DNA from 2 places in the Amycolatopsis sp. NPDC004378 genome. Region 1 is predicted to be linked to the other one. Evidence: riboswitches for the same ligand, from Rfam matches in the RefSeq annotation. Region 1 holds a riboswitch; the other holds the start of a gene.
What was found. Region 1 has a riboswitch for glycine ahead of gcvP (aminomethyl-transferring glycine dehydrogenase). Riboswitches for the same ligand answer to the same signal wherever they lie in the genome.
Positions count from the first base shown of each region.

Region 2: it holds a riboswitch for glycine, as region 1 does, so the genes downstream of both, gcvP (aminomethyl-transferring glycine dehydrogenase) here and gcvP (aminomethyl-transferring glycine dehydrogenase) in region 1, are expected to answer to the same signal.

Region 1 is NZ_JBSGDR010000005.1:341,278-347,987, reverse strand. It holds gene ACWEN0_RS19235 (aldehyde dehydrogenase family protein) at 1-617, shown strand, start outside; gene ACWEN0_RS19230 (3-oxoacyl-ACP reductase) at 617-1,384, shown strand; gene ACWEN0_RS19225 (hypothetical protein) at 1,381-1,578, opposite strand; gene ACWEN0_RS19220 (hypothetical protein) at 1,654-2,034, opposite strand; gene ACWEN0_RS19215 (helix-turn-helix domain-containing protein) at 2,139-3,431, shown strand; glycine riboswitch at 3,601-3,699, shown strand; gene gcvP (aminomethyl-transferring glycine dehydrogenase) at 3,739-6,570, shown strand; gene gcvT (glycine cleavage system aminomethyltransferase GcvT) at 6,573-6,710, shown strand, end outside.
Region 2 is NZ_JBSGDR010000003.1:232,422-239,131, reverse strand. It holds gene gcvP (aminomethyl-transferring glycine dehydrogenase) at 1-1,186, opposite strand, end outside; glycine riboswitch at 1,356-1,454, opposite strand; gene ACWEN0_RS12715 (MerR family transcriptional regulator) at 1,497-2,075, opposite strand; gene ACWEN0_RS12710 (TetR/AcrR family transcriptional regulator) at 2,355-2,987, shown strand; gene trxA (thioredoxin) at 2,968-3,303, opposite strand; gene ACWEN0_RS12700 (MerR family transcriptional regulator) at 3,315-3,710, opposite strand; gene ACWEN0_RS12695 (bifunctional nuclease family protein) at 3,817-4,290, opposite strand; gene ftsR (transcriptional regulator FtsR) at 4,506-5,252, opposite strand; gene garA (glycogen accumulation regulator GarA) at 5,249-5,719, opposite strand; gene gcvH (glycine cleavage system protein GcvH) at 5,857-6,243, opposite strand; gene ACWEN0_RS12675 (CDP-alcohol phosphatidyltransferase family protein) at 6,344-6,710, opposite strand, start outside.

The DNA of each region.
Region 1 (6,710 bases):
CCGCGCCCTACGGCGTCTTCGACAACGCGGGGCAGGACTGCTGCGCGCGGTCGCTGATCCTGGTGCAGGCGAGCGCGTACGACCGGTTCATGGAGCTCCTGGAGCCCGCCGTGCACGGCGTCGTCGTCGGCGACCCCGGCGACGAGAAGACCGAGATGGGGCCGCTGATCTCGGCCGGGCACCGGGAAAAGGTGGCGTCCTACGTGCCGGACGACGCGCCGGTCGCGTTCCGCGGCAGCGCGCCCGCCGGGCCCGGCTACTGGTTCCCGCCGACCGTCCTGACCCCGCCCGACCTGCGGCACCCGGCCGTGGCGGAGGAGGTGTTCGGCCCGGTCGTCGCGGTCGTCCCGTTCGACGGGGAAGCCGACGCGATCCGGATGGCCAACGCGACCGAGTACGGCCTGTCCGGGTCGATCTGGACCCGCGACGCCGGTCGCGCGTTCCGCGTGGCGCGCGGCGTCGAAGCCGGCAACCTGTCGGTGAACTCGCACTCTTCGGTGCGCTACTGGACGCCGTTCGGCGGGTTCAAGCAGTCCGGCCTCGGCCGCGAGCTGGGCCCCGACGCCGCGGCGGCGTTCACCGAAACCAAGAACGTCTTTCTCAGCACGGAGGAGTAATGGTCCAGCGTTTCGAAGGCCGCGTCGCGGTCATCACCGGCGGCGCGAGCGGCATCGGCCTCGCGTCGGCCCGGCGCCTGGCGAGCGAAGGCGCGAAGGTCGTCATCGGCGATCTGACGCCGGATTCGGGCAAGGCCGCGGCCGACGAGGTCGGCGGCGCGTTCATCCAGACCGACGTCACCGACGCCGAGCAGGTCGAGAACCTGTTCCACAGCACGGTGGAGCAGTTCGGCTCGGTCGACGTCGCGTTCAACAACGCGGGGATCTCACCGCCCGAGGACGACTCGATCCTGACCACCGGCATCGAGGCGTGGGAGAAGGTCCAGCGCGTCAACCTGACGTCGGTGTACCACTGCTGCAAGGCCGTCCTGCCGCACATGCAGCGCCAGGGCCGCGGCTCGATCATCAACACGGCGTCGTTCGTCGCGGTGATGGGCGCGGCGACGTCGCAGATTTCGTACACGGCGTCCAAGGGCGGCGTGCTGGCGATGAGCCGCGAGCTGGGCGTGCAGTTCGCGCGGGAGAACATCCGCGTCAACGCACTGTGCCCGGGCCCGGTCAACACGCCGCTGCTGAAGGAGCTGTTCGCGAAGGACCCGGAACGCGCCGCGCGGCGCCTGGTGCACGTGCCGGTGGGTCGCTTCGCCGAGCCGGAGGAGATCGCGGCGGCGGTGGCGTTCCTGGCGAGCGACGACGCCAGCTTCATCACGGCGTCGCAGTTCCTGGTCGACGGCGGCATCTCGGGCGCCTACGTCACCCCGATCTAACGCTTGGTCGGTTTCTTGACGCCGTACACCTCCCGGAGGTAGGTCCAGGCGGCGTTGAGCTTCTTGCGCTCCTCGGAGACGAGCCGTTCGCGCCGCCGCAGCACGCGAACGGCGATCTCCGAGGCGAGAAAGGCGCCGGCGGCGAAGGTGAGCACGCCGACGATGAGCGTCAGGGCGATGATGGTGGTGGTCATGCTCACCAGCGTCGACGCCGAATGGGCGATTCGTCCCTGCGCAAAGCTAGCGGGTTTCGTCAGCTTCGTGCGGGCCTATTTGCGAGAGCAGACGTTCCGCTCCATCGACGCGACCAGCATGTCGGCCTTCGCCCTGTCGCCCACCGATACGGCGGTGTACCCGACGACCTCGCTTCGCGGCATGTGGGCGAGGTTGTCGCACGCGATGTCCGTGGACCGCTTCGAGCTGGGCAGGAGCTCCTGCACCTGGTCCGCCGAGGCCACGGTGCCGGGAAAGATGATCGACACCGTGTCGCGGACCACCGCTTCGTAGTCCGGCTCGCTCCTGGCGGGACCGGAGCTCCGGTCCACGGCCAGTGCGATCGACACCGCGATGACGACCACCGCGGCGACACTTACGAGCGCGAGACCGGCGACCACGGGTCGGCGTCGGGGGGCGCGGGGTTCCGTCGTCATGGCCGGTCTCCTTCCGCGGACGGCACTGGTGTCGCGCCATCGGGGGCCGGTGTTGCGTCGGCTGCTCGATCGTTACGAGCCAGGAGCTGCGTTAGCTTTGTGAGGTGACGCACTGGCGCGCCGACGAGTGGGCGGAAGCGGTCCGGACGGGCATCCGCGCGAAAGGCCTCTCCCTCGACGAGGCCGCCCGGCGGATCGGCGTTCCGACGTCGACGCTGCGCAGCTGGATCGAGCACCGGCACGCGCCGAAGGTGACCGTTTTCGATCACTGGGCTCAGCTCGCCGAAGTCACCGGGCTCGGCGAGGCCGACCTCCTGCGCGTTGCCGGGGTGCTGCCCGACTCCCTCGCGAGTCCGGTGCACGTCGCGCACGCCGCGAAAGCCCTTCGGGAGGGCATCGACCGGGCCGGGCAGTTCCTGCGGCAGGCCACCGCGCTCGTCTACTCCTCGCCCGGCACCCAGGTGGCCAACGCCATCGCCGCGTCGCCGGTCGACTGGGAGATTCGGATCCGGTCCGCCACCCGCGGGGACGAGGTCCGCGTCACCTACCACCACTACGTCGGGATCGTGCCGCCGCGGGACTTCCCGCACGACGACGCCGAGGTGCGGCGGATCCTCGAGCACGACATCCTCGGCGAGCTGTGGCGGCCGCTCGGGCTGTACTGGCGGGTCGCCGAGGTGCACGACTGGCACGAGCCGCCGCGGCTGGTGATCCAGGTGCCCGAGCAGGAGGCGACGCGCCCACCTGCGCCGTCGCCGGTGGTCTCCGCGCCGCCCGTGGTGGTGCTGTCGCCGATCTGGGGCTACGGCGAGCTGCTCGCGTCCCTGGTCGCCGACGGCCTCGGGTTCGGCAACGTCGACTTCCGCTACTTCGGCCTCCCGGACGCGATGGCCGACCGCGTCCGGATCACCGCCCGCGAGCTGGCCGGGCCCGCGCCGCAGCTGGTGCACTCGGTGCCGCCGATCATGCTGCTGCACGGCTTGGCCGTGCCCGACCTGACCGGCCGGCTTCCGGTCGTCGTCCGCTACGGCCCCCGCATGCGCGAGCGGGCAGCGCGGATTTACCGCGAGCCGCTGCTCGAAGCCGGGTTTTCCGACCCCGAGGAGGGCGCGAAGGCGATCGAGGACGCGATCTCGGTGCCGCCGGGCTGCGAGTACTTCGAGGTGACGCTCGCCGACGAGGACGTCTTCGACGGCGACCACCCCTCGCTCGACCGGCTCAACGACTCGGTCGCGTGGCTCGCCGAGCAGATCGTCGAGCAGGTGCTGCTCGGCGCCGGGCACCCGCCGGTGCCGCTGGGCGGGCCGCTGAAACGCCTGGTCCTGCCCTCGGGGCGGGTGCGGCGGCCGCCCGCGCTGGCCGGGAGCGTCGTGCGTCGAGCCGCGCTCGAAAACTGATGTGGCGTTGCCCGGGTGAAGTAGACGGACCTCGAACGGGCCGGGTACCGTAACCGCCACAACTGCAGATCGGGCCGTAGAGCCGGGGCGGGAGAGTCCTCACGACGTCAGTGGGGCACCGAAGGAGCAAACTCCCCAGAATCTCTCAGGTACCTGTTACCGCTTCGCGCGAGGCCACTCTGGAAAGCAGGCGCACCCGCGCCTCACCCAAGGTGAAAGCCGTGTCTCCCACGGTGAAACTCTCAGGTGCCATGACAGAGGGGGAGTTCCCAGCGCACCGCTGTGTGCCCGGCCCGAGGAGCTCCCCATCACTTCAACGCAGTTCGACGCCCGCCACATCGGCCCGTCCGAGGCCGAACGCGCGAAGATGCTGGCCGAGTGCGGCTACGGCAGCCTGGACGCCCTCGTCGGCGCCGCCGTGCCGAGCGCCATCCGCGCGACGAAGGAACTCACCCTTCCGCCCGCCGCGTCCGAAGAGGACGCCACCGCGGAGCTGCGCGCCCTCGCCGCGCGCAACCGGCCGATGACGCAGATGATCGGCCTCGGCTACTCCGACACCGTCACCCCGGGCGTGATCCGCCGCAACGTCCTCGAGAACCCGGCCTGGTACACGGCGTACACGCCCTACCAGCCGGAGATCTCCCAGGGCCGGCTCGAAGCCCTCCTCAACTTCCAGACGATGGTCGCCGACCTGACCGGCCTGGCCACCGCCAACGCCTCGCTGCTGGACGAGTCGACCGCCGTCGCCGAGGCCGTCACGCTGATGCGCCGCGCGTCCAAGTCGAAGTCGAACAAGGTCGTCCTCGACGCCGAGTGCCTGCCGCAGACCATCGCGGTCGTCCGGACCCGCGTCGAGGCCCTCGGCATCGAGGTCGAGGTCCGCGACCTGCTCACCGGCCTGCCGGACGAGTTCTTCGGCGTCGTCGTCCAGTACCCCGGCGCGTCCGGCGTGCTGCGCGGCCGCGGCTTCTACCACGCGATTTCCGAGTCGGCGAAGGCCGCGGGCGCGCTGTTCACCGTCGCCGCCGACCTCCTCGCGCTGACGCTCATCACCTCGCCCGGCGAGTTCGGCGCCGACGTTGCCGCCGGGTCGACCCAGCGCTTCGGCGTCCCGCTCGGCTACGGCGGCCCGCACGCCGGGTACATGTCCGTCCGCGCCGGGCTCGAGCGCTCGCTGCCCGGGCGCCTGGTCGGCGTCTCGGTCGACGCCGACGGCAACCCGGCTTACCGGCTGGCGCTGCAGACCCGTGAGCAGCACATCCGCCGCGAGAAGGCGACCTCCAACATCTGCACGGCGCAGGTGCTCCCGGCCGTCCTGGCCGCGATGTACGCGGTCTACCACGGCCCGGACGGCCTGAAGCAGATCGCCCAGCGCGTCCACGGCCTCGCCGCGGGCTTCGCCGAGGCGCTGCGCAAGACCGGCGTCGAGGTCGTCCACGAGTCGTTCTTCGACACCGTCGTCGCGCGCGTCCCGGGTCAGGCCGCCGAGGTCCACGCGGCCGCCCGCGAGGCCGGGATCAACCTCGGCCACGTCGACGCCGACCACGTCCGCGTCGCGTTCGACGAGGTCAGCACCCCCGCGATCACGGCGAAGGTCCTGCGCGCGTTCGGCGTCGAGGAAGAGACCCAGGACAGCGTCGCGCTGCCGAACGGCCTGGCCCGCGAGAGCGGCTTCATGGGCCACGAGGTCTTCGGCACCCACCGCTCCGAGACGGCGATGCTGCGCTACCTGCGCAAGCTGTCCGACCTCGACTACGCGCTCGACCGCGGCATGATCCCGCTCGGCTCCTGCACGATGAAGCTCAACGCCACCACCGAGATGGAGCCGATCAGCTGGCGCGAGTTCGCCGGCATCCACCCGTTCGCCCCGGCCGAGGACGCCGAGGGCTACCACGTCCTCGTCGAGCAGCTCGCGGGCTGGCTGGCCGAGGTCACCGGCTACGACAAGGTGTCGCTGCAGCCGAACGCGGGCAGCCAGGGCGAGCTGGCCGGGCTCCTCGCCATCCGCGCGTACCACCGCGCGAACGGCAGCGAGGCCCGCGACGTCTGCCTGATCCCGTCGTCGGCGCACGGCACCAACGCCGCGTCCGCGGTGCTCGCCGGGATGCGCGTGGTCGTCGTCAAGTGCACCGACGAAGGCAACGTCGACCTGGCCGACCTGCGGTCCAAGGTGGACACCCACCGCGACACCCTCGCCGCGATCATGGTCACGTACCCGTCCACGCACGGTGTCTACGAGCACTCGATCGACGAGCTGGCCAAGATCGTCCACGACGGCGGCGGCCAGGTGTACGTCGACGGCGCGAACCTCAACGCCCTGCTGGGCCTGGCCAAGCCGGGCGAGTTCGGCGGCGACGTCTCGCACCTGAACCTGCACAAGACGTTCTGCATCCCGCACGGCGGTGGCGGCCCGGGCGTCGGCCCGGTCGCGGTGCGCGCGCACCTCGCGCCGTACCTGCCGAACCACCCGCTGCTCGACGCCGCCGGCCCCGGGACCGGCGTCGGCCCGATCAGCGGCGCGCCGTACGGCTCGGCGTCGATCCTGCCGATCTCCTGGGCCTACGTCCGGATGATGGGCGCGCCCGGCCTGACCGCCGCGACGAAGGTCGCCGTGCTGGCCGCGAACTACGTCGCCTCGCGCCTGGCCCCGCACTACCCCGTGCTCTACACCGGCCAGGACGGCCTGGTCGCGCACGAGTGCATCCTCGACCTGCGCCAGCTCACCAAGGAAACCGGCGTGACGGTCGACGACGTCGCGAAGCGGCTCATCGACTACGGCTTCCACGCGCCGACCATGTCGTTCCCGGTCGCGGGCACGCTGATGGTCGAGCCGACCGAGTCCGAGGACCTCGGCGAGATCGACCGGTTCATCGCCGCGATGATCGCCATCCGCGCCGAGATCGACGAGGTCGCTTCCGGCAAGTGGAGTGCGGAGGACTCGCCGCTGCGGGGAGCCCCGCACACCGCGGAGACGCTGGTCGGGGAGTGGGACAAGCCCTACAGCCGCGAGCTGGCCGTGTACCCGGCCGGGGTGTCGCGCAAGAACAAGTACTGGCCGCCGGTCCGCCGCATCGACGGCGCCCGCGGCGACCGCAACCTCGTCTGCTCCTGCCCGCCCCTCAACGCTTACGAAGGCTGACAGTGTCGAAGGAAACCTCCCTGCACGGAGTCCACAAGGGACTCGGTGCGCTGTTCACCGACTTCGCCGGCTGGTCCATGCCGGTTCGCTACGCCAGCGAGCTGGCCGAGCACAAGGCCGTCCGCGAGGCGGCCGGGCTG
Region 2 (6,710 bases), on a different contig from region 1:
CGACCGTGTCGAAGAACTCGCCGTGCACGACGTCGACGCCGCCCTCGCAGAGCCCGGCGGCCAGCACGGTCGCCATCCGGTGGGCCCGCAGGGCGATCCCGCGCAGGCCGTCGGGCCCGTGGTACACCGCGTACATCGACGCCATCACGGCCGGCAGGACCTGCGCGGTGCAGATGTTCGAGGTGGCCTTCTCGCGGCGGATGTGCTGCTCGCGGGTCTGCAACGCGAGCCGGTACGCGGGGGCGCCGTCGGCGTCCTTCGAGACGCCGACCAGCCGGCCCGGCAGCTGCCGTTCGAGCCCCTTGCGGACCGCGAGGTAGGCCGCGTGCGGGCCGCCGAAGCCGAGCGGGACGCCGAACCGCTGGGTGGACCCGACGGCGACGTCGGCACCCAGCTCTCCCGGCGGCCGCACCAGGGTCAAGGCGAGCGGGTCGGCCGCGACGACCACCGCGGCGCCGTGCTTCTTGGCGTCGGCGATCGTCAGGTCGAGTTCGCGCACCGCACCGGACGCGCCGGGGTAGGACAGCAGCACGCCGAAGAAGTCGCCGCCGAGCCCGAGTCCGGTGAGCCCTTGGGACAGGTCTTCGACGACCAGCTCGATGCCCAGCGGTTCGGCCCGTGTGCGGAGGACGGCGAGGGTCTGCGGCAGGGTGTCCTCGTCGACGACGAACCGGCTGGAGGCCGACTTGCCGGCGCGGCGCACCAGGGTCATCGCCTCGGCGGCCGCGGTGGCCTCGTCGAGCAGGGACGCGTTGGCGACGGGCAGCCCGGTCAGGTCGGCGACCATGGTCTGGAAGTTGAGCAGGGCCTCGAGGCGACCCTGGGAGATTTCCGGCTGGTAGGGCGTGTAGGCCGTGTACCAGGCCGGGTTCTCGAGGACGTTCCGCCGGATGACGGGCGGCGTCACGGTGTCGTGGTAGCCGAGCCCGATCATCTGGGCCATCGGCCGGTTCCGCGCGGCCAGCTCCCGCAGTTCGGCGAGCGCCTGGGCCTCGGTGGCGGCGGGCGGCAGTTCCAAAGCCGCCGACGAGGAGCGCAACGACGAAGGAACGGCGCGCTCGGCGAGTTCGTCGAGGGAGGCGACGCCGATGACGTCGAGGATCCGGCGGAGTTCGCCCGGCCCGGGCCCGATGTGCCGCTCGGCGAAGGGGATTCCCTGTTCCAGCGAGGCGAGTGACGGGTTCACGGGGGCCTCCTGGGGACGGCGGGGCTGGGCCGGGACCGCGATGTCCTGGCCCTCCCCACTCTGTCCGTACCCCGGAGGGCGCCTGAGAGTTTCGCCCGAGGTTGAGCCGGGCTTGCACCGTCGGCGGGGCCATCAGGCTGTGTCCTGACGACCCGCTTTCCAGAGGCGTCTCATCCGCGCGGTCCAGGGTGCCTGAGAGGTTCCGGGGAGGACTTGCTCCTTCGGCGCCGAGCTCAAGGTGTGGCTCGGACTCTCCCGCGCGGATTCGTCGACCGCACGGGGAACCTTACTCCGTCCGCCGCAGCGGTGATCACCCGGTCTTGCGGGCGTTGCGGCGCTGGGTCAGCTCGTCCGGCTCGTGCGTCTCGACGACGCCGCCGTCGGCCCGTTCGGCCGGGAACTCGTGGATCGTCCCGCTGATCTCCTGCATGGCGCCGCTGACCGCGATGCCGAACACGCCCTGGCCGCCCTGGAGCAGATCGACGATCTCCTCCGGCGACGTGCACTCGTAGACCGTGGTGCCGTCGGAGAACAGCGTCACCCGGGCCAGGTCGCGGACCCCGCGCACGCGCAGGTGGTCGACGGCGACCCGGATGTTCTGCAGCGAGACCCCGGTGTCCAGCAGCCGCTTGACGACCTTGAGGACCAGGATGTCCTTGAACGAGTACAGCCGCTGCGAGCCGGAGCCGTGTGCGGTGCGGATGCTGGGTGCGACCAGCTTCGTCCGGGCCCAGTAGTCGAGCTGGCGGTAGGTGATGCCCGCGATCTGGCACGCCGCCGGGCCGCGGTAGCCCACCAGCTCGTCCGGCAGCGAGTTGTCGGGGAACAGCTCACCCTGCTCGCCACTCGCGACCTCAACAGGCTGCTTCTCGGAACCAGCCTCGACCACGCAAGCCTCCCCTCGCCCGACCTGACGGCCGGCGAATGACAGCCGGAAAGTCCCAGGAGCGGGACCGACCGGAGATCAACCACCACGGTCCGGCCCCAGACCGTCGAATCACACCGTGGCGATTTACCTCCTTCGACGGTAAGCGCCCGGACAGTGCCGGTCAACGCGACGCGCGGCAAGCCTCAACGGACGGATGAGCCTTTGCGCCGTTCACCGTACCCCGGACGCGGTGGTTCAAACCTCTTGACCGCTTTTACTCAGCCGAGTAACTTTTTACTCATGCAAGTAAACACCGACCTCATGGCGGACCTGGGGCTCAGCGTCACGGAGGCGGCCCGCCGGGCGCAGATCGTCGGGGCGACCATCGGCGTCCTGTCCGACCTCGGCTACCGCAAGACGACGTTCGCCAAGATCAAGGAGCGCGCCGGGCTCAGCAGCACCCGGCTCATCTCCTACCACTTCACGAACAAGGCCGGCCTGATGCAGGCCGTGCTCAGCACGGTCGTCGAGACGAAGAACGAGTTCCTCGCCTCACGGACCGGCGGCGGGCTCGACCCGGCGGACCGGCCCGGCTACCTGCGGGCGCACATCGAGACGTCGATCGCCTTCCTGCGCGCCTACCCGGAGTGCGTCAAGGTGCTCTCGGAGCTGTCGGCCAACGCGGACGACGCCGAGGGCTGGTCGATGACGAAGGTCCTGGTCGACGACATGCGGGTGCACGGGCTCGCGCGCCAGCTCAAGCAGGGTCAGGCCGAGGGCGTGTTCGGCGGGTTCACGCCCGAGGTGATGGCGATGTCGATCGCGCAGGCCATCGACGGGGTGGCCGCGGCGTACGCGGCCGACCCGTCGCTGGACCTGGAGAAGTACGAGCGCGAGGTCGCGGACACGTTCGTCAAAGCGACGGCGCCGTGAGGGCGCGGTCGAGGCGCTCTTCGATGCGGGCCTTCGGGAAGGCGCCGACGATCGTCTCGACCGGCTCGCCGCCCGAGAAGAGGATCATCGTGGGCAGGGACATGACCTGGTAGGACCGGGTCGTCTCCGGGTTCTCGTCGGCGTTGATCTTCCGGACGGTGAGCTCCCCGGCCCGCTCGGCCGCGAGCTGGGCGAGGACCGGGCCGACCATCCGGCACGGCCCGCACCAGGTGGCCCAGAACTCGACCAGCACGGGCACGTCGCTGCCGAGCACTTCGGGGAACGTCGAGTCGGTGACTGCGACGACTTCGGACATGGCGGGCTCCTTCACGGACGCGGGGAATCGGGGACGACGCACGGATCGGGCGCCTGCCGGGCGAGGGCGCCGGCGAGCTTCGCGGCCAGCTCGGCGCGGATGCCGCCGAGCCGGGCGAGGAGCGCGTCGGCTTCTTCGAGCTTGCGCCGGTAGACCTCGATGGAGCTCTCGCAGGCGTCGCCGGTCTCGTGGCCACTGCGCAGGCATTCGACGAAGGGCCGGGTCTCGTCGAGGGTCAGACCGATCGTCTGCAGGGTCTGGATCTCCTTGACCAGCTGCAGGTCGTCCTCGTCGTACTCGCGGTAGCCGTTCGCCGAGCGCCGGGCCGCGAGGAGGCCCTGGGCCTCGTAAAACCGCAGCGCACGGGTGGTGACACCCGTGCGCTGCGCAAGCTCTCCGATCCGCATACCCCGACGCTAGACGTTGACGTCCACGTCAAGGCAAGTGAATCCCGCTACCGCGGGAGGGTCATGGGGTCCGGGGGCGTGCCCCCGGACGCACTCGCCCGCGGGATCAGGTGTCCGCACCCCGGAAGTCCTCGGGCGAAACCGAGTCGAGGAACTCGCGGAACTTCTCGACCTCGTCCTCCTGCTCGTCCGGGATGATCAGGCCGGCCTCTTCCAGCACCGCGTCCACCGCGTGGATCGGGACGCCGATCCGCAGGGCCAGGGCGACCGAGTCGCTCGGCCGGGCGGACACGCGGATGTCGCCGTCGAAGACGAGCTCCGCGAAGAACGTGCCTTCCTTCAGGTCGGTGATGACGACCTGCTCCAGCTCGCGGCCGAGTGCTCCGATGACCTCTTTCAGCAGGTCATGCGTGAGCGGCCGGGCCGGCCGGACTCCCTGTTGCTCCAAGGCGATGGCGGTGGCTTCGACCGAGCCGATCCAGATCGGCAGGTACCGTTCACCCTCGGTCTCCCGCAGCAACAAGATCGGCTGATTCGCGGGCAGCTCGACCCGCACACCGACGACGCGCATTTCGCTCATCGGGCTTCGCCTCCCTCTCGCGCACACGGGCTCAAACGCTGGAACGGCTCGACGCCGCCACTGCCGACGCTACCCGTCATCCCCGCGCTGTGCTCGCTGTCGAGACTATCTCGGTTCGCCTGCCGCAAACCCTTGCCTTCACGGTACGGCATGCGGTGCCGAACATTCAGTCATTGACATGGGACCGCAAAGAGGATCTCACTGCCCCGTTACGATCAACACCCGGTCACGCCGCGGATTCCCGCTTTGACGAGGAGCGTGTGAAGCGTCACGGACAGTGCCGCGAGCTCCCGGACGACCTCGTCGGCGCGCGACTTCGCTTCCGGGTCACGGTGCCGGTACACCGGGGTCACGATCTGCTCCAGCAACCCGACCTCGCGGTCGGCCGCGGCGCGGAAGGCACGCAGGTGTCTCGGCTCGATACCGAATTCGGTCATCGCCTTCACCGTGCGCGCGACCAGCACCGCGTCGGGGTCGAAGAACCCCGCGGGACCGGGCCGGACCAGGCCGTACTGCTGCAGCTCGGCCAGCACCGCCGCGTCGATGCCCGCCTGCTCCAGGAGCTCCTCCTGGGTCAGGCGCAGCTCCTTGCCCGCGGCGAAGTCGTCCGCCACGGGCAGGCCGACGTTCTCCGCCGGCGCGTCGATCGGCACCAGCCGGCGCGGCGGCCGGGGCAGGGCCGCGGTGGTATCCGCGCCCGAGTCCGCCGCGTCGAGCTGCTCCTTGATGACCTTCAACGGGAGGTAGTGGTCCCGCTGGGCGGCCAGGACGAACCGCAGGCGCTCCACGTCCGCCGCGGCGAACTGCCGGTACCCCGACGCCGTCCGGCCCGGCTGGACCAGGCCTTCGGCTTCGAGGAACCGGATCTTGGAGATGGTGACGTCGGGAAAGTCCTGGCGCAGCTGCGCCAGGACCGCCCCGATGCTCAATCCGTGGTTCTGTGGCCGCCCGGCCGCCGTCACTGCGCCCCCTGGCCCCCGTGACCCGGGCCGGTCAGGAAGACCAGGCGGAACTTCCCGATCTGCACCTCGTCGCCCCCCGCGAGGACGGCCTGGTCGACCGGCTCGCGGTTGACGTAGGTGCCGTTGAGGCTGCCGACGTCGATGACGACGAACTCGCCGCCCTCACGCCGGAACTCGGCGTGCCGGCGGGAGACCGTGACGTCGTCCAGGAAGATGTCGCTGTCCGGGTGCCGCCCGGCGCTGGTGGTGTCGCGGTCGAGCAGGAACCGCGAACCCGCGTTGGGCCCGCGCTTCACGACCAGCAGGGCCGAACCCGGCGGCAGGGCGTCGACGCCCTGGACCGGTGCCTCCGCGGCCGGGGCGGACTCGTGGCCTTCGGCTTCGGCCAGGAAGTCGGCCCGGAAGACAGAGGTCCGCTCCGGAGACTGCTCCGGGGGAACGCCGCCGGGCCCGTCGTTCGTGCTCACCTGAGCTCTCCTCCACACATGCTGTGTTGCCTAGTACTCAAGAACGTGTAGCTGCCAACGTACCGTGCCTGATCGATTCTCCGAGCCCCGGCTCCCCGAACCGGCGCAGTGCTGGTCCGACCGGGTGGGAGCCTCGTTCAGCCCTTGGTCAGGGCGTCGTAGGCCTCGGCTTCGAGCAGCGCCTCGAGCCCCGCCGGGTCGTCGAGGCGGATCTCGATCAGCCAGCCCTCGCCGTAGGGGTCGCTGTTGATCAGCTCGGGCGAGTCGGCGACGGCGTCGTTGACCGCCACGACCTCGCCGTCGACGGGCGCGAACAGCTCGGAAACGCTCTTGGTCGACTCGACCTCGCCGAACACGTCGCCCGCGCTCACCTGGCGGCCGACCTCGGGCAGGTCGACGAACACGACGTCGCCGAGCTGGTCCTGCGCGTACTCGGTGATGCCGATGCGGACGAGGGTGTCCTCGCCGCGGGTGGCGACCCACTCGTGTTCCTCGGTGTAGCGAAGCTCTTCAGGAGCGGACACCGCCGGTCCCCTTTCATGCCCTCACTGGCGAAACGTGCTGGGCGAAGTCTTACACCCACACGGCCCAGCCGCGGCCCACGCCCCGGGAAAAGCGTCGCGCTCAGTCGCCGGCGGTGCCGCGCAGGGCGTTGCGCGCCTGGACGACGTAGAGCACACCGGACCAGACGTAGAGGACCGCGCCCCAGATCGTGAAGGCGTAGCCGATCGGCCGGGCGACCGCGGCGACGTCCGAGCCGCCCTGTGCGAGCAGCAGGAACGGGAACGCGTACATGAGGACGAAGGTGGCGCCCTTGCCGATGTAGGTGACCTCCGGCGGCGCGAAGCCGCGGCGGCGCAGCGTGAGCACGCAGACGCCGAGCACGACCTCGCGCAGCACGAGCGGCACCACGACCCACCACGGGATGATCTCGCGGACCAGGAACGCGATCAGGGTCGCCAGGATGTAGAGCCGGTCGGCCGCCGGGTCG